3 regions of the Paraliobacillus sp. JSM ZJ581 genome follow, and region 2 is predicted to be linked to each of the others. Evidence: riboswitches for the same ligand, from Rfam matches in the RefSeq annotation. Region 2 holds a riboswitch; each other region holds the start of a gene.

Region 1 (7,893 bases), on a different contig from region 2:
CATCGCCTCGCTATCTTCGTGTGTTTCATTTATTCTATATTTGTTTTACTACCTCTTCAATAAAATTCACTTTACTATTTACAACCGATTGAAACATTGTTTTAAATCATATATAAGATCTGCTATGTCCTCAATTCCTACCGAAAAACGTAGCAGCCTTTCATCTATTCCTCGAGAAATGCGTTCATTCTCTGGGATATCGGCATGTGTCTGTGTCATCGGATAAGTAACAAAACTTTCCACCCCACCTAAACTTTCGGCGAATGTAATAAGCTTAAGATTTTTAAGAAAGTCTTTCACCCACTCCCTTTTCTTTAATCGAAATGCAAGCATGCCACCTTTCCCTGGATAAAGCACCTGTTCAATATGAGTATCTTTCATTAAAAACCGGGCTATTTCTTGCGCATTTTTCTGTTGCTGCTTTACTCTTAAAGATAATGTTTTTAATCCCCGTATTAACAGCCAGGAATCTATCGGTGACAGAACAGCTCCTGAGGCATTATGGAACGTCGCAATTTTTTCACTCAGTTGTTCGCCTTTTGTAACGACCAATCCTGCTAGTACATCGTTATGCCCTCCAATATATTTGGTGGCACTATGAATAACGATATCGGCTCCTAATGTAATTGGTTGCTGTAGAATTGGTGTTAAAAATGTACTGTCGACAATAAATAACAATTGATGTTTTTTCGCCAACGCCACATACGTTGCAATATCTATTTCTTGCATTAATGGGTTGGTTGGTGTCTCAATAAAAATTGCTTTCGTATGTGACGAAATACATCGTTCCACCTCCTCTACACTATTAAAACCACAGTATTTTATTCTAAGTGAATAGGCTTCTTGGTAGTGCTTAAATAATCGATAAGTACCTCCATAAACATCTTCTGGTGCAATGATTTCATCACCGCTTGAAAACAAAGAAAGAACTAGTTGTATTGCTGCCATACCTGAACTACAAGCAAATCCGTAGTCACCTTGCTCTAAATCAGCGATACCTTTTTCTAAAATCGTTCGCGTTGGATTTTTCGTTCTCGTATAATCATATCCAGTAGAGTTTCCTAATGCTGTATGTTGGTATGCAGTAGACATATAAATCGGCGGATTAACAGCACCCGTTTTCAAATCACTATGGTTTCCTAACTGTGCTAACTTTGTATTTAGATAATATTGCAATTCCTTCTCCCTCCTTTCATAAAAAACAAAAAGACCTCCTAAGAAGAAGGTCTTTAATAATAAAAGTCATTCTTCTTATCTACTAAACACAGCATGATGTGTTTATTGGAATTAGCACCGTGCCTAATCATTAGGCTGGTTGCTGAGACATCTTCGGGCCAGTCCCTCCGTCTCTCTGGATAAGAAATATAAGTATAAAATTTTTAGATTTTTTCAATTTGTTAACAGTCTAATATATCATGTAACATTGTGCAACACTTTTTTGAATGTTTTTAAAAAATGTAAGCTATCGAAACATTTTTTTAATTAGCTTAAATAAATCAAAGCTAGTTTTATTATAAACTTTGTTATAAGTAGCCCTCTTCGGGTTACGTATCCATCCTTTTCCATTCGGCATTTTTAGTCCAGAACGATGAATAAGTTGTCTTTTTAGACTTGTTTTAGCAGAGATTCTTTTTTTAATACTTGGCTTTCTAATACCAAACTTCATTTAGCGAACCTCCTATTTCAAAACAGAACAGCATTACTAATCCTTGACCTACTAAATTGCTTTTTCAGCAGCTAGTAGTAAGCTTCCTTTGATGCCTGCATTATCGACAAGTGCTGGTGGGACAATGTAGGAATCCAAATCTGGTATTGTAAGATAGTTATTTAGTAATACGTTGAAATGTGAACGGATTAGCTGGAATAAATGCTCCTGTTTCATCACACCACCACCTAAAATAATCACTTCGGGACGTAATATCATTGTGTAGTTCACTAAAGCTTGCGCAATATAGTAAGCTTCCTTATCCCAATACGGATCATCTTTAGCAACCTCTATTCCCTTTTTGTTTAGGCGTTTTTCAATTGCTGGGCCTGCTGCAATGCCTTCTAAACAATCACCGTGATATGGACATATTCCTTCGAAGGAGTCTTCTGGATGTTTTCTAACTGATATATGTCCCATCTCCGGATGCCCAAAACCTTCCATCACAGCGCCATTTAAAACGGCGCCACCACCAATCCCGGTACCAAAGGTTAAATAAATACATGATTTCGCCTGTTGTGCACCGCCTAACCGATACTCACCATAAGCAGCTGCGTTCACATCTGTTGTCCAGGCAACTGGGATGCCATACTTCTCCTTAATAGCTCCAACAAAATTATAATTGTTCCATCCTTTTTTTGGCGTAGAAGTCACATATCCATATGTAGGAGAGTCGATATTAACATCAATTGGACCAAATGAACCAATGCCTATTGCTTTTAATTTATATTGATCAAAGAATTCAAACACATGTTTCAACGTTTCGTCTGGTACGGTAGTCGGTATACTAATACGTTCGATGATTTCAAATTTTTCATCGCTAACAGCACAAACAAATTTCGTTCCGCCAGCTTCTATCCCTCCAAAATACACGTCAATTCCTCCTCCATTTGCCTTTTCATAAAATATCATGCTTTCACTTCTACTTTACCATTTTTCATTTAGGATTTGAAAGCAATTTCAATCGAAGTGACTAGTGCTATTAATCCTAAACAAAAACTTTTATCACAAAAAAACGGATCATTTAGTGATATTGACCTTGGATAACAGATAAATGATTAGTCGTTTATTTGAACATAGTTGCAACTGTATCCTTTATTCTCCAGTTTCAACAAATTTTTTGATTCTTGCACCAATTTCATCTCTTACACGCTGAAAGACTTTCCACTTCTCTTCATCTGTTCCTTCCGCTTTTGCAGGATCGTCAAATCCCCAATGTTCCCTTTTTACTTGTGGAGGTGTGAGCGGACATTTATCTGCAGCATCTCCACATAAGGTTACCGCTAGTGTCGACTGATTTAAAAAATCATTGTCAATGATCTCAGATTGTTGGTTGGATATATCTATACCGATATCTCTCATTGCTTTTACAGCATTTGGATTTAAACCATGTGCTTCAATTCCTGCACTACGAACTTCCCATTCCTTACTAAGATATGCTTTTGCCCATCCTTCCGCCATTTGACTTCGACATGAATTACCCGTACATAAGAAATAGATTGTTTTTTTCGTCATTGTATTGCACCCCTTTATAGTAATAATAATGTTAAGTATAAGCCTATCAATGTGATCACTAGGATTGGAATCGTTAAAACAATCCCTGTTTTAAAATAAGTTCCCCATGATATTTTAATCCCTTTTTGATTTAACACATGCAACCATAATAATGTAGCTAATGAACCGATTGGTGTGATTTTTGGCCCTAAGTCAGAACCAATTACATTCGCATAAATTAATGCTTCGCGAATGATACCAGTAGTACTTGTTTCTGCAATGGCTAATGCATCAATCATCACCGTAGGCATATTGTTCATCACAGATGAAAGAAATGCTGCAATAAAACCCATTGCAATTGTCGCAATAAATAGTCCCTGTTCTGCGCTTTGTTGAATTAATTGAGCTAGTAAATCCGTTAACCCTGCATTACGCAACCCATATACGACAACATACATACCTACTGAAAAAAATACAATATCCCATGGCGCGCCTTTGATTACGGTAGATGTACTAACCGCTTCACTTCTTCTCGCCAACAGTAAAAATACAATCGCAATCGTACCAGCAATCAAGGAAATTGGTATAGCAATAAACTCACTTACAAAATACCCAATTAATAAAATAGTTAACACATACCAAGATAAACGAAATAATTTATGATCTTTAATAACTGCTTTTGGCTCCTTTAGATGCGCTAAATCATAGGTTCTCGGAATATTTTTTTTGAAATATAAATATAATACCGTAATTGTAGCTACTAAAGAAAACAGATTAGGAATAAACATTCGAGATGCATATTCGATAAATCCGATGGAAAAGAAGTCTGCCGAAACAATGTTGACTAAATTGCTTACAACTAATGGCAAAGAAGTCGTGTCAGCAATAAAACCACTTGCTATAATAAATGGAAAGATAATTTTTTCACTGAATTTCAAATTACGTACCATTGCTAATACAATCGGCGTTAAGATTAATGCTGCACCATCATTCGCGAAGAATGCCGCAACGATCGCACCTAGGATACTAACATAAACAAACATTTTGACTCCATTACCTTTTGCAGCTTTTGCCATATGTAAAGAAGCCCATTCAAAAAAGCCAATTTCATCTAAAATAAGTGAAATTAAAATAATAGCAACAAATGCTAACGTGGCATTCCAAACGATTTGTGTCACTTCGATCACATCACCAAAGTCAACTACCCCTAGAATTAAAGCTAAGATTGCGCCACCACAAGCAGAGTACCCGATTGACAGTCCCTTTGGTTGCCAAATGACAAATACAAGGGTAAGAATAAAAATTAAAATGGCTAAAACAACTGATAAAGACACAATACTAATCCTCCCACTACTAACAACAATTAATTTTCTTTCCACTTCTTTCTAATTCAATTAACTTTTCCTTTTGATTCGGAATTTGAGATAATACTTGTTTGATAAAAGGAAAGTTATTATTTTCAGTACAAATGGAGTAAAAGATCCACTGTCCTCGTCTTTCTTCTTTAACAATTCCTGCATCGCGTAATTTACGTAAATGCTGACTAATTGACGGTTGGCTCACTTGAAAAATTTCAACCAGTTCACATACACAGCAATCCTGATGTTCCAATAACTTCACAATGGTTAACCTTGTTTTATCTGATAACAATTTCAATAACGAAGCTGCTTGTTCAATTGATATTTGCTGTTGACTCAAAAAACACACCTCCTCCCCCCGCTTCCGTATTATCATATAATAATATACTTATATATTCAATGATATTTTTGATTGAGCGCCGATCATCTGCATAACCCAAAGATGATCGCTTATTGTTAACAATAAGTAAAAGGATTGCTATTCTGCTTTATTCGATTCATAATATTTAATATATACTAATCTTGAAAGGATTATTCGATATGGCTGATACACATCGCTTCTCAAAAGGTGAGGAAATTGCCAATTCAATTACACATGGAATTGGGGCACTAATTAGTATTGCAGCATTAGTATTATTAGTTGTTTTCTCATCATTACATGGAAATACTTGGCACATCGTCAGTTTCACGTTATTCGGAACGACAATGGTACTACTTTATACTTCATCCACACTTCTACATAGTTTACCAGAAGGAAAGGCGAAAGATATATTTGAGATTTTAGATCACTCATCTATTTACTTTTTTATTGCGGGAACATATACACCATTTCTTTTTGTAGTGGTACAAGGCGCTGCTGGTTGGACTTTATTTGGAATTGTATGGGGATTAGCAATCGGTGGTACAATTTTTAAAATTTTCTTTGTGAAAAAATTCATCTTTGTTTCTACCTTTCTTTACATTGTAATGGGATGGCTGATCATTTTCACTTGGGGATCACTATCAGAAAAACTACCGACCGCAGGAATAGCCCTTCTTGTGACTGGAGGAATTTTGTATACAATTGGTGCAATTTTTTATATGTGGCGTTGGTTTAAATTTCACCATGCGCTTTGGCATCTATTCGTACTTGCAGGAACGATTTTACATTTTTTCTGTGTGCTCCTCTATGTGCTACCGATTAAATAGACGAAAAAATCCAACTAAATACCGACGATATAGTTTGCTCCCTTATCTAGTAAAAAAGAATTTTTATTCATTCTTCATTCACTATAGCAGGGAGCAGTTCAATCAACGACGCTTAGTTGGATCTTTTTTTATCAGCTTTCCTTTTCGTAACATAGTTTCTACCAAGTTGATTTCCAATTTCTTTGCTGTCTGATTTAACTGACGAACTTCTGAATTAGTCACCAATGATAAGACAATACCACCGTCTGACCCAACTCGCCCTGTTCTTCCAGCTCTATGAAGATAATGATTCGGATCTCTTGGTACATCAACTTGAACCACATATGCCAAATCTTTCACATCTAACCCTCTGGCTGCCACATCAGTAGCTAATAATAACTGTGTTTCACCTTTGACGAATTGACGAATTGCTTTTTCCCTTTTTTGTTTAGATAACTCCCCATGTAAAGCCTCAACCGCAATACCTTGATATGCTAATTTATCTGCAATGACTGCTAAATTACCACTATCTCTAAAAAACACAAGTAGTTGCTCATCTAAATGACGTGCCAAACTTCGCAGAATATCAATTTTTTCACGTTCTTCACTCACAATATATTGATAAGAAACCTTCGGGGTGCCGGCTTCTTCATTATTCACACGGATAACCTCAGGTGTTACCATATATCTGTTCGCTTCTTCTGCTAACCCTTCTGAAATTGTAGCTGAAAACAGTAATAATTGGCGTTCTTTTGGCGCTGATTTTATAATACCAAACAAGTTATTTCGATGCTCTGGAACCAATAATTGATCTGCTTCATCTAAAACGATCGATTTTAACACATGTACTTTTAATTTTTTTTGTTTGATTAGTTCAAGTACCCGACCTGGCGTGCCAACAATGATTTGTGGCTTTTTCTTTAACTTCTCAATTTGTCGTTTGATATTTGCTCCGCCAATCACCATCATACTTGACATCTCTGCGTATGTCGTCCATTCCTGAATTAACCGATGGATTTGAGCTACCAATTCATGCGACGAGGCAAGAATTAATACTTGCGCCTGTTTTTGTTCAACATCTATTTTTTCTAATAATGGTAGTAGATAAGCGAGCGTTTTCCCACTCCCAGTCGGAGAAATCCCAATAACGTCCTTGCCGTCTTTTATCATTGTATAGGTTCTTTCTTGAATAGGTAAAGGGGTGGAAAATCCTGATTTTTTCCAAGCTTGTTGTAAAAATGGTTGTAATGTATCGACGAACATAATGATCTCCTTCAGTAAGAACTGTATTTTTAATAGTTTATCCAACTATATCACAAAAACGAAAGAGAAATAAGTGCACTATAATATTGAAAAATAAGTCAAGCATATAAAGTAGCAATAATGAGAAGAAATGCATCGCAAAGCTGTAAATAGATAATTGAAATAGAGCAAGGGGGGATAACGCTAATATCTCTTTTTTGTCTGAATATATACACATTTCTTTATTTTTGCCGAAGATAGTATAAAGAAGCGTTTTATTTCCTTCTATAAAGAGAAAGGGTGAACAAACATAATATAGAAATAAGTTTAAAAATAAATTTTTCCAAGGAAACGAAGGGGGTTGCTTATGAACATTTTATCAAAACTAAAATTCAAATTACCACTTATCGTGCTTTTATTATTAATTATACCTTTAACAGTTGTCGGAATTATTTCCTTTAACAAAACAGCAATATTAGAGAAAGCCATTATTGAAAAAGAAAATATCGAAGCCTTCTCATCCAAATATGAAGACATTTTTCAAGAATACGAAGCAAAATTAAAACAAATGGTGGAAATGGAAGAATTTCAAGTCAATCAAATTAATCCACCTGAATCAGAAGAAGAATATACAAATATGCCTCGAGCGAACAATCCTGCGCTGACTAGTTATTATGAATCTTTTTTATCCGAACTAGCTATCAAGGATAACTTCATAATGAATCTATATGTCGGTACACCAGAAGGCGCATTGTATTTGCACCAAGTTGATGATTCTGCTAATTTATCAGGTTATGATTCAACAACAACAGATTGGTACCAGCTTGCTGTCAATGCTCAAGATGAAGTAGCTTGGACAGATCCGTACATCGATACTGGCAGCGGAAAGTCTACCATTACACTCGCTAAAACCGTAAAAAATGAGGA
Region 2 (7,893 bases):
ACCATGGAATTGAACATCTTCTTCAAATTGAACAGAGTATTTTCCTTTTTTATCATTCAATGCTTCATCTAAATAACCATTGACGAGCTGACTTAAATTTTCTTTACTTGAATGCACAGTAAATTCTGCTCCAGCTTGTTCTTCTGCTGAATGTTCAGGTACAGTTGGCGCTTTTGGAGTAGGTGAAAATAGTAAGATAAATAGTACCATAAAAATAAACAGATTTATGCTTAATAAGCCAATAAATAGCTTTTTCCAATGCCGTTGTGTCTTTTGTTCCATTGTTTACATTAAACACCTTTCTAAAACGAATTATTCTTGTGTTATTTCATTTTGTTGTTCTTTTTCTTTCTTTGCTGTTTCAATAGTAGGTCGAATATAAGTAAGGACGCGCTCACCGATTAAAGTATACCCAGTTGTATTTGGGTGAAAGTTATCATCTGCCAATAAATCAACATTTTTTAATTGAAACAGATCTTTTGTCGGAATGTAATGTAATTGAGGATCATTTAGTGTAAGCTCTCTTCCAGTCTGATTCCAGTTTGTAAGAATAGATTCCAATTCCTCTATATCCTCAAAGTAGCCTTCAAATGGATTGAAAAATCCAATTAAATAAATATTAGCATCAGGACTAAGCTCTAAAATCGTATTAAAAATTGCTTGTAGCCGTGTTTTATAAGCTTTCCTTGCCTGTTCAAACGGCTCTTCTTGAAGATTCATCACATTAGACTTAACGACTTTCATAATGTCATTGGCACCAATGGTCAGTAAAATCATGTCGGCTTTTTCGATAGATGATTGAATATGCTCATCCTCTAATCTTGTAAGTAACTGATCTGATCGATTTCCACGCTTTCCATAATTCTCAATTGTAATCGGATGTGCTTTGTCTGACAAATTGTCTTCGATAACACCAACGTATCCCCCATTGTTTGTCAAGTCCCCAACACCCTGCGTTAAGGAATCACCAATAGCTACTATATTATAATTGTTACGAACAAATAAGCCAATCGTATTTTCTACAGCATTTTTTATACTGGATGAAAAATTGTTTTTTTCACGCTTCATTTCTTCGTCTTTTTCTTGTACTTGTTCAATTACTTGTTTGATGTTTTTTCTTGATTCTATGTTTGCTGTTTCATTTGAATAGTCCGTTTTGAACCAAATAAACAAAACAGTAGCTGTTAACAAAGTAGCTGTTACTCCACCAAAAATAATCCAGCGTTTCTTTTTGCTCATTATGCTCACACCTATTTTAAAAAAATGAATGCTACACTATTCCCGTTTGTTTGTTTTCATAAACCATCGATGTAGAATAGTCTTTACAAAGCATTATTAGTTTATTATATGGCAGTAAACAATGATTTAGCAATAGTTATAACCATTCCGTTTACAGAAATAAATAGACATACCTAAGCAAGGTATGTCTATTTATCAAATAAGTGTATATGTTATGTTTTATCGATTAAGACGAATACGATTTGCCTCTGCAAAAGGGCACCGATTTTCAATGATAATTGAGTCACTACTGTCCGATAGTGTGGATGATTTTTCAAACCAAACAATTGTTGTATCAGTCGGAATCTCTTTAATTAAATTATCTTCTGGTACATACAACACATCAATTGGTTGTTCGTTCTCTGATAAAGGTACAATGTTATAGCCCAATTGGTGAAGCTTAGCTAATGCCTCATCCCCTTCACTTTGTCCAGCAACTACAATATTCTTTAATCGTAAGCCTTCTGCTTCTCTTGCAAATGGTGATGAGAATGCCCATTGAATGGCATCTTCTTCGTTAAATTGAATCGTTGGTTCAGTATTGGTTGCTTTTGCGATTGCTTGATCTAAATCTTGTAAAATATCATCAATAGATTCTAACCCAACAGAAAGGCGAATTAGTTCTTCTGTAACGCCACTAGTCTTTAATTCTTCTTCATTTAATTGTTGATGTGTCGTTGAGGCAGGGTGAATAATAAGTGATTTTGCATCTCCCACGTTCGCTACATGAGACCAAAGTTGAATACTATCAATCACTTTTCTACCAGTATCACGCCCTCCTTTTATTCCAAAGGTAATGATGGAGCCGTATGTTCCTGAAAGATATTTATCAGCTAAATCATGTGAAGGATGAGACGGTAATCCTGGATAGTTGACCCATTCAACTTGAGGGTGTGCCTCTAAGTATGTTGCTATTTTTTTAGTGTTTTCCGAATGTTTGTTCACACGCAAATGTAATGTTTCTAATCCTTGTAAAAAATAAAATGCATTTTGAGGACTTAAAGCAGGACCGATATCGCGCAATAACTGTACACGTAATTTAATTGCAAATGCTGGTGGACCAACATCAATGCCAAACCGTAGACCATTGTAACTATGGTCAGGTTCTATGAATCCTGGAAATTTATCTTGATTCCAGTCGAAGCGTCCACCGTCAACGACAACACCACCTATTGTAGTCCCATGTCCACCAATCCACTTTGTTGCAGAGTGAATTACAATGTCTGCTCCCCAAGTAATCGGTTTGCAACTATAGGGGCTTGCAAATGTATTATCGATGATTAATGGAATATTATTTTCGTGAGCAATAGTTGCTACAGCTTCAATATCGAATATATTTAATGAAGGATTTGTTATGACCTCACCAAAAATTGCTTTTGTTTTATCTGTAATGGCAGATCGAAAGTTGTCTGGGTCTGTTCCATCAACAAACTTCACATTAATACCATATTTGGGTAACGTGTTGGAGAATAAATTATAGGTCCCTCCATATAAGTTGCTATCTGTAATTATTTCATCACCAGATTGTGCAAGGTTTAAAATTGCTAAAGTAATCGCTGAAGCTCCTGATGCTGTTGCCACAGCAGCAACCCCATCTTCAAGTAAAGCAATACGTTGCTCGAAAGCATCTACTGTAGGATTCATGATTCGTGAGTAGATATTTCCTGGTTCTGCTAGAGCAAATAAGTTTTGTGCATGCTCTGTATCACGAAAAACATAAGATGTTGTTTGATAAATTGGTACTGCTCTTGATCCAGTTGTAGGATCAACTTGCTGCCCACCATGTAATAAAGTTGTTTCTGTTCCTTGAACTTGAAAACGTTCTGTCATTGTAAATACCTCCTAGAAATGAATTGAAACATACCCCTATGGAGCAAGAGAAGAAGAAATAAAAAAGCCTCTTCGGTTAAGAAGAGGGCTAAACGCTCGTTTTCCTCCCCTTATCTATCAGATATTAATCACCTGTAGGATTTGGCACCTTTTCAAGAAAACTTGCTGGTTGCCGGGCTTCACTGGGCCTATTCCCTCTGCCACTCTTGATAAGAGATATGTATATGTTAGTAAGGATTATAAGTGAACGAAAAAGATATGTCAATATATTTTTTGAAAAGTCTGGCTTTTTAGTTAGTTTTATTTTTTTGATAACAATTGATAAAAGCAAGCATATATTAATGGTAGCTAAAGTAAGGAAGGTGACCCAAATGGATGAGCAGAATAAAAGGTCCGAATTAGTAGAAGCAGGGCAAGATTTTATTCGGAAAATGGATGATTTATTTTATAATCGACCAAAGAATAATATTTTAAATGCAATCGATTCTTTTTTTCAACAAAAAAGTACTTTACCATCACGCTTGGCCATTGATGTATTTGAAACGGAAACAGAGTGGATTGCACAAGTTGATTTGCCTGGAGTAAAGAGAGATGCTATTCATATTGATACGATTGGTGACCGTCTTAAGATAAGGGTAGATTATAATGAAGAAACAAAAAAGATGGACGACAATAAAAATTATTATCATCGTGAAAGAAAGCATCAATATGCGGAGCGTATCGTACAACTTCCATATTTAGTAGATAAAAAAACAGCAAAGGCATCATTTCGTAATGGCGTATTAGAAGTGCGAGGGCCTAAACAAATAAAATCAAACGATCATCTCGAAATTGATTAGAAGGGGGGAGAACAAAACCCTCCTTTTTTGTTGACAGTCTAAAAAGTAACTATATTTTGACCGTAATGGTATAATGAGTGAATAGGAAGATGGAGGGAGTGGATATATTGGATATAGCGACAATTGTGCTATGGTTTATTCTTTTATTTAATATATTCTTAGCATTTGCGATTGTTTTCTTGGAACGCAAAAATGCGACGTCTGCTTGGGCGTGGCTATTAGTGCTTACGTTCATTCCTTTATTTGGATTTTTCCTTTATTTAATCTTTGGAAGAAAACTGAGTAATAAAAAGTTGTTTATCTGGGATAACAAAAGCAGGCTAGGCGTGCAAAAAGCGGTAGAGGTACAATTGGAGTTAATAAAAGAGGGAAGCTTTCCAATTCCAGAAAATTTAAAAGAATATGAGGACTTATTATATCTACACCTACGAAATGATGATGCTATTTTCACACAAGATAATGAAGTCGAGATATTTACAGACGGGAAGAAAAAGTTTGATGCACTGATTGCTGATATGGAACAAGCAAAAGATCATATTCACCTTATTTATTATATTGTACGAAACGATAACTTAGGACAACGAATTGCAGACACGTTAGCTAGAAAAGCACGTGAAGGTGTGAAAGTACGATTTTTATATGATGATATGGGCTCTAGACGACTCGGAAAAAAATATATAAGAAGGCTAAAAGATGCAGGGGTAGAAGTTGAATCTTTCTTTCCACCACTAATTCCAAAAGTGAATTTTAAAATTAATCATCGGAATCACCGGAAACTAGCTATTATTGATGGGAAAATTGGTTACATTGGTGGATTTAATATTGGTGATGAATACTTAGGTGCTAGCAAAAAATTTGGTTATTGGCGTGATACACATTTAAGAGTTTTTGGTGAATCTGTTCGTAACATGCAAGCCCGTTACATTCTTGATTGGAACCAAGCATCACGACATGATATTTTATATGAAGATAGATATTTTAAATCAGAGCCTAAAGGTGATGTAGGTATTCAGATCGTTTCAAGTGGTCCTGACTCAGAATGGGAACAAATCAAAAATGGTTATATAAAGATGATTATGGAAGCGAAGAAATTCGTTTACATTCAAACTCCTTATTTTATACCAGATGAAAGCTTAGCAGATGCTATTCGGATTTCCGTATTATCTGGTGTGGATGTGCGAGTTATGATTCCGAATAAACCGGATCACCCATTTGTTTATTGGGCAACATATTCTTATGTAGGTGAGCTATTAGAAGCAGGTGCGAAGATTTATATTTATCAACAAGGCTTTTTACATGCAAAAACCATTGTGGTTGATGGTAAAATTGCTTCTGTCGGTACGGCGAATATAGACGTTCGAAGTTTTCGTTTGAATTTCGAAGTGAATGCTTTTCTATATAGTGAAAAAATAGCTAATCAATTGTTGAATGAATATCACAAGGATATCGAAAATTCAACAGAGTTGACATTGTCCGAATATGAAAAACGATCGCTATGGATTCGCTTTAAAGAATCTGTTTCTAGATTAATATCACCAATTCTTTAAACAGAAAGAGGAATGAACATGGAATCTAAACCATCTGTTGCATCATTAAGTGTAAAAAACTCATATGTCCTACCTTCAGATACAAATGGACACGGGACGCTATTTGGTGGACAATTAATGGCATATATTGATGATATTGCAGCAATTAGTGCAATGCGCCATGCTAGAAAGCTCGTTGTAACAGCTTCGATTGATTCTGTTGATTTTTTATATCCAGTCAAAGAAGGAGATACTATCTGTTTAGAAGCATTTGTTACTTATGCTCACCGGACGTCTATGGAGGTTTTTGTTAAAGCTGTAACAGAGAATCTACTAACGGGAAAACGAAAGGTTTGTGCAAACGCATTTCTTACAATGGTAGCGATAGATGAAAATAATAATCCAACAGAAGTGCCTGGGGTGTATCCAGAATCTGAAGAAGAGAAGTGGTTACATCGTGAGGCGAAGGAAAGAGCGAAGATGCGTAAAGAGCGAAGAAAAGCGGCGAAGGAAATGTCAGAGCGGTTTGGTACCTCTTTTCCATGGAATGAAACAAGCCGCTTAAATTAGAACCTGCTCAAAGCTAAAAAAATTCGATATAGCGCAGTGTTAATATACAGGATTTGGTATTTTATATGAGTCTGTATTTTATTGAAAAAGTGTTTTGTATTGTGGAAGGTGATTGTAATGGAAATATTAGCAATTGAAAATATAGTGAAAACATATGGAGACAAGCAATTATTTGATCGTGTGTCTTTTTCTATCTCTAAAAAAGAACGCATTGGACTAATAGGTGTCAATGGCACAGGGAAATCAACATTATTGAAAGCAATTGCTGGACTAGAAGACATAGATCAAGGGAATATACATCACGCAAAAGACTTTCAAATTACATATTTAAAGCAAGATCCAGAGTTGAATGAAGCTGTTACAGTCTTAGAGGAAGTGTTTGCAGGAGAAGCAACGATAATGGTACTGATGAGACAGTACGAACAAGTACGAATAGAGCTAGAAAAACACCCCAATAATCAAGCGATACAACATCAATTTATGCAAATACAGCAACAAATGGATAGACTGGAAGCTTGGGATGCGAATACTACGGCGAAAATGATTTTGACTAAATTAGGCATAACGGCATTTAATCAACCGATACAACAGTTGTCGGGCGGACAAAAGAAACGTGTAGCGATGGCTAAAGCGCTTATCCAACCGGCAGATTTGCTACTATTAGATGAACCAACAAACCATCTAGACAATCAATCCATTGAATGGCTAGAATCTTATTTAAGTCAATATCAAGGTTCTATTATTTTAATTACGCATGATCGCTATTTTCTAAATCGAATTACTAATCGTATCATGGAATTGGATCAAGGGAATTTATACCAATACATTGGGAATTATGAGATGTTTTTAGAAAAGAAAGCAGAACGAGAAGCGCTAAAGAAACAGAACGAACAAAAACATGCGAACACTTTAAAACGTGAGTTAGCATGGCTAAAGCGTGGTGCAAAAGCCCGCACAACGAAACAAAAAGCAAGAATTGGTCGAGTGGAAGAATTAAAACAGGAAACCTTTGATACTTCAGAATCTGTAATTGATTTTCAAGTAGGTACGAAACGTTTGGGGAAAAAAGTATTGGAGTTACACGATGTATCCAAAGCCTACAATGGTATAAAATATATTAACGAGTTTAATGTGCTCGTTACCCCAGATGATCGAGTTGGAATTATTGGTACGAACGGTAGCGGTAAAACGACATTACTACAGTTAATAGCAGGTCATATCAAGCCAGACAGTGGTGAGATAGAAATCGGCAGTACAGTGCATATCGGTTACTACACACAAGATCATAGTGAGATGGATGATAATTTACGAATCATTGATTATATTCGCCAAACAGCAGAAGTGATCCATACAAAAAATGGGGAAACCATTACAGCAGAACAAATGCTAGAACGCTTTTTATTTCCTCGTTCACAACAATGGACTTATATTCGTCGTTTATCTGGCGGGGAACGTAGACGCCTTTATTTATTACAAGTCTTAATGCAAGAACCAAATGTGCTTTTATTAGATGAACCAACAAATGATTTAGATGTGCAAACCTTAAGTGTATTAGAGGATTATCTAGATAGTTTTCCGGGTGTTGTAATCACTGTCTCGCACGACCGATATTTTCTTGACCGTGTGGTAAACCAATTGATTGCTTTTACTTCACCAGGAGAAACCTCGATGTTTTTTGGTAATTATACGGAATATATAGATGATCTTGAGCTAAGCCAGGCAAGTAAAACGAAGGATATAGCCAAGAAAACAGCTCACCACACAAAACCGAAGCGAAAAAAATTATCTTATAAAGATCAAAGAGAATGGGAAAGTATTGAGGAAGAGATTGCAGAATTGGAAGAACAAAT
Region 3 (7,893 bases), 110 kb from region 2:
ATAAGAAAATGGGGATTGGAACGTTGATTTCTACAATGTTTCCGTATACGATCTTCTTCTTAATTGCATGGACAGTAATGCTCGTTGTTTGGATGCTATTAGGAATTGATTTAGGTCCAGGTTCACCTATTCATTATACAGGTTGATTAGAAAAGTCAAGGTGATGTCATTACCTTGACTTTTCTATAATCATTCAGAAACATCTTTTGTTGAATTTCGATAAATAATTGTATGTGGTATGATGATTCGTTTTGCGGGTTCATCTTTGTTTGTAACCTTTTCGATTAAACATTTGGCGGCTTGAACACCGAGCATAAATATTTGAATGTCCACAGTTGTAAGCGATGGTCTTGTAATTTCAGATAAATATAAATTGTTGAAGCTGGTAATGGAGATATCTTCGGGACAAGCTATTCCAAGTTCTTCTAGCATGTTTATAACCCCTAGGCTCATAATGTCATCAGCAATAACGAGTGCGGTAGGGGGTGCTTCTAACGAGAATAATCTTTCTACAGCTTTTCTTCCACCTGATTTTAAGAACTCTGCATGAACAACATAGTCTGGTTGTGTAGTTAAATTTGCATCCTTTATGGCTCGTTGATAGCCATGAAGACGATCAACGGTGACAACAAGGTCTTTAGAACCGCCAATAAACGCAATGTGTTGATGCCCTAGCTCGATCAAGTGATTGGTCACATCTGCGCTTGCCGCAAAATTATCGTTATCGACATATGTGATTTTACTCTCGTTCTCATAGGGTTTTCCAACGACAACAAAAGGAAAAGTTTCCTCTAGTAAAAAGTCCATGATAGGGTCTGATACTCGAGAATATAATAGGATGATACCATCAACCCAATTGCCATAAACCATGCGCTTAACCTCTTCAAAAAGTTGTGCTGCATCTCCGCCTGTTGATACATATAATGAGTACTCTGTTTCATGTGCGAATGTCCCGACTCCTCTTAATACTTCGGGAAAGAAAGGATTTTGTAGAGCGGTTTCAGCAGATGTTGGCATGATTACTCCAATTGCTTTTGTTGATCGTACTGCTAAATTTCTTGCATTGACATTTGGGTGATAGCCTAATTCCTTCATTGCTTTTCGCACCCGCTTTTTCGTATCTGTACTAATGCGTGGGCTGTCTGCAATTACTCGCGAAACAGTAGAAGGTGCTACATTTGCTTTTTTTGCTACATCTTTAATGGTAACTGCCATATACATTCCATCCTCTGAAAAATTAATCTTTCTTTATTCATCCATATTATAAACGAACGTTAACGCTTTGAAAACAAACAAGTAATCCAAACAACAGGATAATCGTTGCTTGGATTACTTACTCGATTATCCTTTTGTTGCTCCTGCTGTTAAACCGCCAATTAAATAGCGTTGTAACAGTAAGAATACTAGTGCGATCGGAACGGCGATTAGAATCGCGCCAGCAGAAAAACGGGTAAAGTTAGTTGAAAATTGATCATTAATAAAATTATATAACCCCAAGGCTAATGTATATTTTTCTGGACTTGTTAATACAATGCGTGGCAATAAGAAATCCATGAAGGGAGCCATAAAATTAAATAATGCAACAACTGCTAAAATTGGTTTCGCGAGCGGAAGCATAACAGACCAAAAAATTCGTAAATGTCCAGCTCCATCGATCTTTGCGGCTTCATCTAATTCTCTAGGGATCGTATCAAAGTACCCTTTTACTAACCAAGCGTTAAAAGGAATTTGCCCGCCTAGATATATCAACGTTAAGCCGACTAAAGAATCAGTTAAACCAATGGTGGTTAATAAAATATACAAGGCAACCATTCCCATTAGTGCTGGAAACATTTGAAGTAATAAAAACATGTATAAGCCATACTTTCGTCCGATAAATTTGTATCTTGAAAATACATAAGCGATTAATGAAGTGATGACAACGGAACCTAGAGAATTAGCGATTGCAACCCCTAAACTGTTTTTATACCATATTAAATAATCGCTATTAGGACTGGTGAATAACCATTTGTAATGCTCAAGTGTAGGGTTTTCGGGAATGAGTTGCGTTACTAGCATATTTGTACCTGGGTTTATGCTCATCATAACAGTCCATATTAAAGGGTAACCGATTAGTATAAACATGATAATTAGAAATAAGTAGATGAACGCTACTTCCGCTTTTGATTTTGTTTTACGATTAATAGTCATTAGTAACGCCCCTCCTCTTTAAATGAAGCTGTTTTTCTAAATTGGAAAAATGCGAATCCCATTACAATGACTCCCATGATAATCGTTATAGCTGCAGCCATGTTGTAGTTGTTCGTTTCAAAGGTTAGTTTGTATACCCATGAAATTAAAATATCAGTACCTCCTGCGTTTTGCCCGCGGACTGCTGGTAGACCTTCGTTAAATAAGTAGATAATATTAAAGTTATTAAAATTCTGTGCATACTGCATAATGAGCAGTGGTGCAGTTGCGAACAAGATGTGAGGTAGTGTAATAAAGCGAAACTTTTGCATTCTTGTCCCACCATCTACATCTGCGGCCTCATACATGTCAGACGGAACGCTTTGTAAAACACCGGTGAAGAGTGCAAAAACAAATGGAAAGCCTAACCATGTTTGGATCATAATTAATGCGATTTTCGCCCAAAATGGATCAGATAACCAGGGGATCATCAAATTAAACTGACTAAGAATATCTCGATTGATTGCGCCAAAAGTAGGGTTAAATAATGCTGAAAATATTAAAATGGATACGAATGCTGGCACGGCCCAAGGCAAGATTAATACAGTTCGGATGGTCCGTTTAAATTTAATCCGTTTATCATTTACAAGTAAAGCTAAAAAAAGTCCAAGTACAATTTGTAATGTCGTTGCAACTACTGTCCAAACAATGGTCCATGTGAATACGTTTAAGAAAGTATCTTGCCAAATATCAATATTGATTAAGTTAATAAAGTTGTCAAATCCTACCCAATCCAATAGCTTTCTTGGTGGTGCGTTATACTGGTTATAATTTGTGAATGCTAATGCAACCATAAATAACAAAGGTAGAACAACAATAAAAAGTAACATTGCTAATCCAGGTAATATCATGAAATAAGGGAAACCGTTATTGTAAAAATCTCGTACGCCTTGTAATAGTGAAGGGTTTGGTTTTCCTTTCTCGATCGCAATCGCATCTTTGCGTGCATCACATAAATTATAAAAGTATATTGCAATGCCAAATGCTAAAATGATTAAAGAAATAAACCCTTGAATCAATAATTGAATAGAATGGTGTTCTCTTGGGATAGTTCCAAGAGTGAAAAGTCCCCAAATACCGATATCAATATAATTCCAAGTTGTTATTAAAAAAGAGACGGTAACCACTAATAGTAGTATCCCTTTCATATAACGCTTGTTATATAATTGACCTAATCCTGGAATGACAGATAGTAACGTAGCTCTGTTTCGTCGTTGACTAAGATTGATTTTTTTCAGCGAAGCCACTTTATTTCCTCCCTTAATACAAGTGCTATATGGGGAGGGGCGCTTCCCATATAGCAGTATCTAATATTTATTCTGTAGCTCCAGATGCCTCTATGTTATCTGAAATCGTTTGAACGGCTTCGTCTAGCACATCTTCAACAGGTTCCCCTTTAGAAATAAATGAGAGTGCGTTATTAATAGGGTCCCAAATCTGTTGCATTGCAGGAACGCCAGGCATTGGCTCGCCGTAAGTTGCTTGTTCTGCGAATGCAGAATAGATTGGATCATCTGCTATTGCTGGATCATCGATAGAATCTACACGAGCAGGCATTTCGCCAGCAACATCATAGTAAAGCATTGCGTTTTCTTTATTAGTGATATAAGACATGAAATCTTGTGCCCACTCTTTGTTATTTGAGTAATATGATAATAAATAAGCTTTTACACCTACGAATGATTTTGGATGCTCGCCATTATCTAATGTCGGGAGTGGGGTTGCTTGTAAATCATCTCCAAGTGCATCATGATATTCTCTTACCATCCAAGGACCGTTAATAACAGCGGCGACTTTTCCTTCTTTAAATAATCCGTTCATAATATCGGGAGTTAAATCTTGAGGGATGTAATCGTTATCAAACCAAGACTGCATTAATTTACCACCCTCTACAGCACCATCATTGTTTAAACCGATATCGCTAATGTCGTACGCACCATCATTGTTAGCGAATACATATGCCCCGTTACCAGAGAAAAACGGATATGTGAAATAGAAATTTGCTGCTTCCATTAAGAAACCATATGCATCATTGCTAGTATTTGTTTTTTCTTCGGCAATGGTCATTAAATCGTCCATTGTTTCTGGTGCGCTATCAACCAATGCTTGGTTATAGAATAGTGAGTATGTTTCGGTTACTGCAGGATAACCCCATGTTTCACCGTCATTTGTTACAGCGCTTATCGCTGCATCTGTGTATTCTGCTGCTTTATCATTTAAATTAACTGGATCAATTAGCCCGCGTAGAACTAAGTCACCAATTCTATCATGGGGTTGGAAGATGATATCTGGTCCGTTTCCTGCGGGTCCTTCAACATCCAATTTTTCAATTTGATCAAGCATATTAATTGGAATCGCTTCAATTTCAATGTCAGTTTCTTCTGTGTATTTTTCGGCGATTTGTCCTACAGCTTCTTCCTGCTTTTCTTCTGCGTTTACCCAGATGGTTAATTTTTCTGGTTTTTCTGGCATTTCCACAGCTTTTTCTTTTCCTTCGTCATTACCGTCACCAGTATTTTTTGAACCTGTTTCTTCTGGACCGCAGCCTACTAGTGTGCCTGCTAAAAAAAATATTCCTACGAAAGATAAAAACCATTTCTTCATAACACATAAGCCTCCTTGTAATGATAATATAGGTTTTAATGAAAACGGTTGCGCATGTTTCTTGTGAATTATTATAACTTGCCTAAAAGAATTTTACAATACTAAATACAAATAAAATGTTGGTTTTTTAATAAATATAACGCTTACAAAATAAAACGAATAATTATATACTTATGATAGACGTTATGATCAAGTTCTAATTAAGTATATTTTTTTAATAAATATACTTAATTAGTGCAATCGATTGTTCGAATTTATAGTAGGAATGAATGTATATGCTTCATACATCTGTTTATCATCGTGCTGTATCTCCGTTTGTTTATAATTATCAAATAAAGACACAATGAGGTATTGCTTTGTTATGTCCCAATGCGTAGTTGTCTTATCTTATGATAGGCAAATAACAACACCGTTATATGATTGGGAATCCTTGGTGTAGCAATTGGTTGCAAATATAATGTTCTAGTGCGTGTTGCTGTTTTTGCTTTAATTGCAACACTTTCTTCTCTGTTAATTTTAACTTGAAGCATCGGTAAGAGTCGTCTTTAATTGCTAATTGATAGGTTTTATTTTCGTTTGTTTTTTCAAAGTGGAAGGTATATCCTTCTTCATAATTAACTAATAGCTTTGAAACTACAGTGATTACTTCTGCGAAAAAAAGTTTGTGTTGATCTGTTCTTTGTTTGTTAACCAAATAGATCACTCCTGTTAAATTTAAATGCAACATATATTAAAAAGTGATAAACGAAAAACCCCTCTTCATCAAATGATGAAAGAGGGGTTACTTATATAACCGTTATGATTCATCATCCAAAGCATTTGCTTTGCTGGTTGGGGCACCTTGCTAATTGTAGGTTGCCGTGGAGTCCTAGAGCCAGTTCTCTCGTCCACTCTTTATAAATATATGTTGTTAGCCTAATTATAACATATATTTATCATTATTTCCTAAAAATCAAATTAATATTTCAATTTTTAAGACATATACTCTGTAAAGATGAGAGGAGGCGTTTGAAAAAGTGAAACAAGTTTTATTAATAAACGGCCACCAATGGTATGCACATAGTCAAGGGAAGCTTAATCAAACAATGTTTGAAGCCATCCACAAACAATTAGAAAAAGAATATAATGTTGCAACAACAGTTGTTAATCAAGGGTTCGAGGTAGAAGAAGAAAGAGAGAAATATTTATCTGCTGATATAGTCATCTACCAGACCCCAATTTTTTGGTTTAGTTTACCTGGAAAGTTCAAAAGTTACTTTGATCAAGTATTAAAACGCGGTGTTTTTTATGCAAAGGGAGAAAGGTATGGAAGAGGTGGTCTGTTAACAGGGAAGAAATATATGATTTCCACAACATGGGGCGCACCATTAGAAGAGTTTGGAACAAAAGATGGTTTTTTTAATGGTAAAACAGTGGAAGATGTTCTTTTTCCCATCCATTGTATGCACCGTTATATGGATATGGAGCAACTAGAAAGCTTTTCTGTACACAATATCTTTAAAGATTTACAGGTCGATAAGTATGTAAAAGATGTTAAACAACATTTAAAAAAAGCGCTGAAAGAATAATGAGAGAAAAATTAAAAGTAAATAAATCATATAATCGGCGAACGAAATTCATGTTAAGTGATCGTTCGCTAGTTTTTTTCTAAATTTATGTGCAATAATATACTTTATGATAAAATAATTTATATGTGCATGTATTTTATAAAAGGAAGGTAAGTTCATGTCGGAAGAAAATATAACAAGAATAGAACAAGATGGAAAAGAGTTTATCTTGATAGGGACTGCGCATGTGTCAAAAACAAGTGCAGAACAAGTAAAAGAAGTTATTGGGAATGAGCAACCAGATACGGTATGTGTTGAATTAGATAAGCAACGTTATCAGTCTATTATAAATGGTGATCAGTGGAAAGACATGGACATTTTTAAAGTGATTAAAGAGAAAAAAGCCTCCCTGTTATTGATGAATCTTGCTGTTTCATCTTTTCAGAAACGTATGGCAAAGCAATTTGGTATAGAGGCAGGACAAGAAATGATTCAAGGTATCACGTCTGCGAAAGAAAATAATGCACAGTTAGTATTAGCTGACCGTAATATTCAAATTACTTTTGCAAGAATTTGGGGTGGCGTAGGTTTTAAAGGGAAAATGATGCTTTTAGCCCAAATTTTGGCAGGTATTTTCACGAAAGAAACAATAACAGAAGAAGATTTAGAAAAAATGAAAAGTCAGGACTCTATTCAATCGATTCTGAGTGAATTTACTGAGTCATTTCCTCGATTGAAAAAACCATTAATAGACGAACGGGATCAATATTTAGCTCAAAAAATTAAACAAGCTCCTGGTGGAAAAATTGTTGCTGTGTTAGGTGCTGCGCATGTACCTGGTATAACAAAAGAGATTAAAAAAGAGCATGACTTAAAAGCTTTAACATCTGTACCACCAAAATCTAAAGTGCCTAAAATCATTGGTTGGTCGATACCGATTTTGATTATTGCACTGATCGCGTTTACTTTTCTAAATAACCCAGCTGCAGGTTGGCAACAAATGCTGAGCTGGTTATTGTGGAATGGTACATTCTCGGCATTAGGCGTAGCAATTGGATTGGGTCATCCATTAGCAATTGTTACTGCATTTGTAGCTGCTCCAATTACATCCTTAAATCCATTAATTGCAGCTGGTTGGTTTGCTGGTTTTGTACAAGCCTTTGTCAAAAGACCACATGTTTCTGATTTTGAAAACTTATCAGAAGATGTTTTCACTGTAAAAGGGTTTTGGAGGAATAAAGTTACTCGTGTGTTGTTAATTATCGTCCTAGCTAATCTTGGTAGTACATTAGGAACGATTATTGCGGGGACGGATGTTGTACGGTTATTTATCAATAATATATAAGAAGTAAAATCTCCACATCACATAATGGTGTGGAGATTTTCTGAAAACAAAGGTGTGACGTGAAAATTGAACAGTAAAAGACTGTTTTGATCGGTTTGATATTTTTATCGACCATTTGATTGAGAAAATAATGTATGAATGCCCGATAAATCGAATTAATCAGCCATT

The links. Region 2 has a riboswitch for S-adenosylmethionine ahead of ACH6CY_RS01935 (O-acetylhomoserine aminocarboxypropyltransferase/cysteine synthase family protein). Riboswitches for the same ligand answer to the same signal wherever they lie in the genome.
Region 1: it holds a riboswitch for S-adenosylmethionine, as region 2 does, so the genes downstream of both, ACH6CY_RS03260 (methionine biosynthesis PLP-dependent protein) here and ACH6CY_RS01935 (O-acetylhomoserine aminocarboxypropyltransferase/cysteine synthase family protein) in region 2, are expected to answer to the same signal.
Region 3: it holds a riboswitch for S-adenosylmethionine, as region 2 does, so the genes downstream of both, ACH6CY_RS02490 (hypothetical protein) here and ACH6CY_RS01935 (O-acetylhomoserine aminocarboxypropyltransferase/cysteine synthase family protein) in region 2, are expected to answer to the same signal.

The regions. Positions count from the first base shown of each region.
Region 1 is NZ_JBISEP010000003.1:65,900-73,792, forward strand. It holds gene ACH6CY_RS03260 (methionine biosynthesis PLP-dependent protein) at 79-1,176, opposite strand; SAM riboswitch class I at 1,249-1,362, opposite strand; gene ACH6CY_RS03265 (hypothetical protein) at 1,463-1,666, opposite strand; gene ACH6CY_RS03270 (ROK family protein) at 1,718-2,578, opposite strand; gene arsC (arsenate reductase (thioredoxin)) at 2,801-3,220, opposite strand; gene ACH6CY_RS03280 (arsenic transporter) at 3,235-4,533, opposite strand; gene ACH6CY_RS03285 (ArsR/SmtB family transcription factor) at 4,553-4,897, opposite strand; gene trhA (PAQR family membrane homeostasis protein TrhA) at 5,098-5,745, shown strand; gene ACH6CY_RS03295 (DEAD/DEAH box helicase) at 5,848-7,002, opposite strand; gene ACH6CY_RS03300 (methyl-accepting chemotaxis protein) at 7,334-7,893, shown strand, end outside.
Region 2 is NZ_JBISEP010000002.1:43,032-50,924, reverse strand. It holds gene ACH6CY_RS01945 (YpmS family protein) at 1-282, opposite strand, end outside; gene ACH6CY_RS01940 (SGNH/GDSL hydrolase family protein) at 313-1,239, opposite strand; gene ACH6CY_RS01935 (O-acetylhomoserine aminocarboxypropyltransferase/cysteine synthase family protein) at 1,459-3,108, opposite strand; SAM riboswitch class I at 3,216-3,324, opposite strand; gene ACH6CY_RS01930 (Hsp20/alpha crystallin family protein) at 3,333-3,947, shown strand; gene cls (cardiolipin synthase) at 4,055-5,494, shown strand; gene ACH6CY_RS01920 (acyl-CoA thioesterase) at 5,513-6,043, shown strand; gene ACH6CY_RS01915 (ABC-F family ATP-binding cassette domain-containing protein) at 6,161-7,893, shown strand, end outside.
Region 3 is NZ_JBISEP010000002.1:155,538-163,430, reverse strand. It holds gene ACH6CY_RS02515 (AbgT family transporter) at 1-146, shown strand, start outside; gene ACH6CY_RS02510 (LacI family DNA-binding transcriptional regulator) at 190-1,215, opposite strand; gene ACH6CY_RS02505 (sugar ABC transporter permease) at 1,342-2,184, opposite strand; gene ACH6CY_RS02500 (carbohydrate ABC transporter permease) at 2,190-3,467, opposite strand; gene ACH6CY_RS02495 (extracellular solute-binding protein) at 3,544-4,833, opposite strand; gene ACH6CY_RS02490 (hypothetical protein) at 5,246-5,560, opposite strand; SAM riboswitch class I at 5,634-5,736, opposite strand; gene ACH6CY_RS02485 (NAD(P)H-dependent oxidoreductase) at 5,850-6,401, shown strand; gene ACH6CY_RS02480 (TraB/GumN family protein) at 6,559-7,725, shown strand.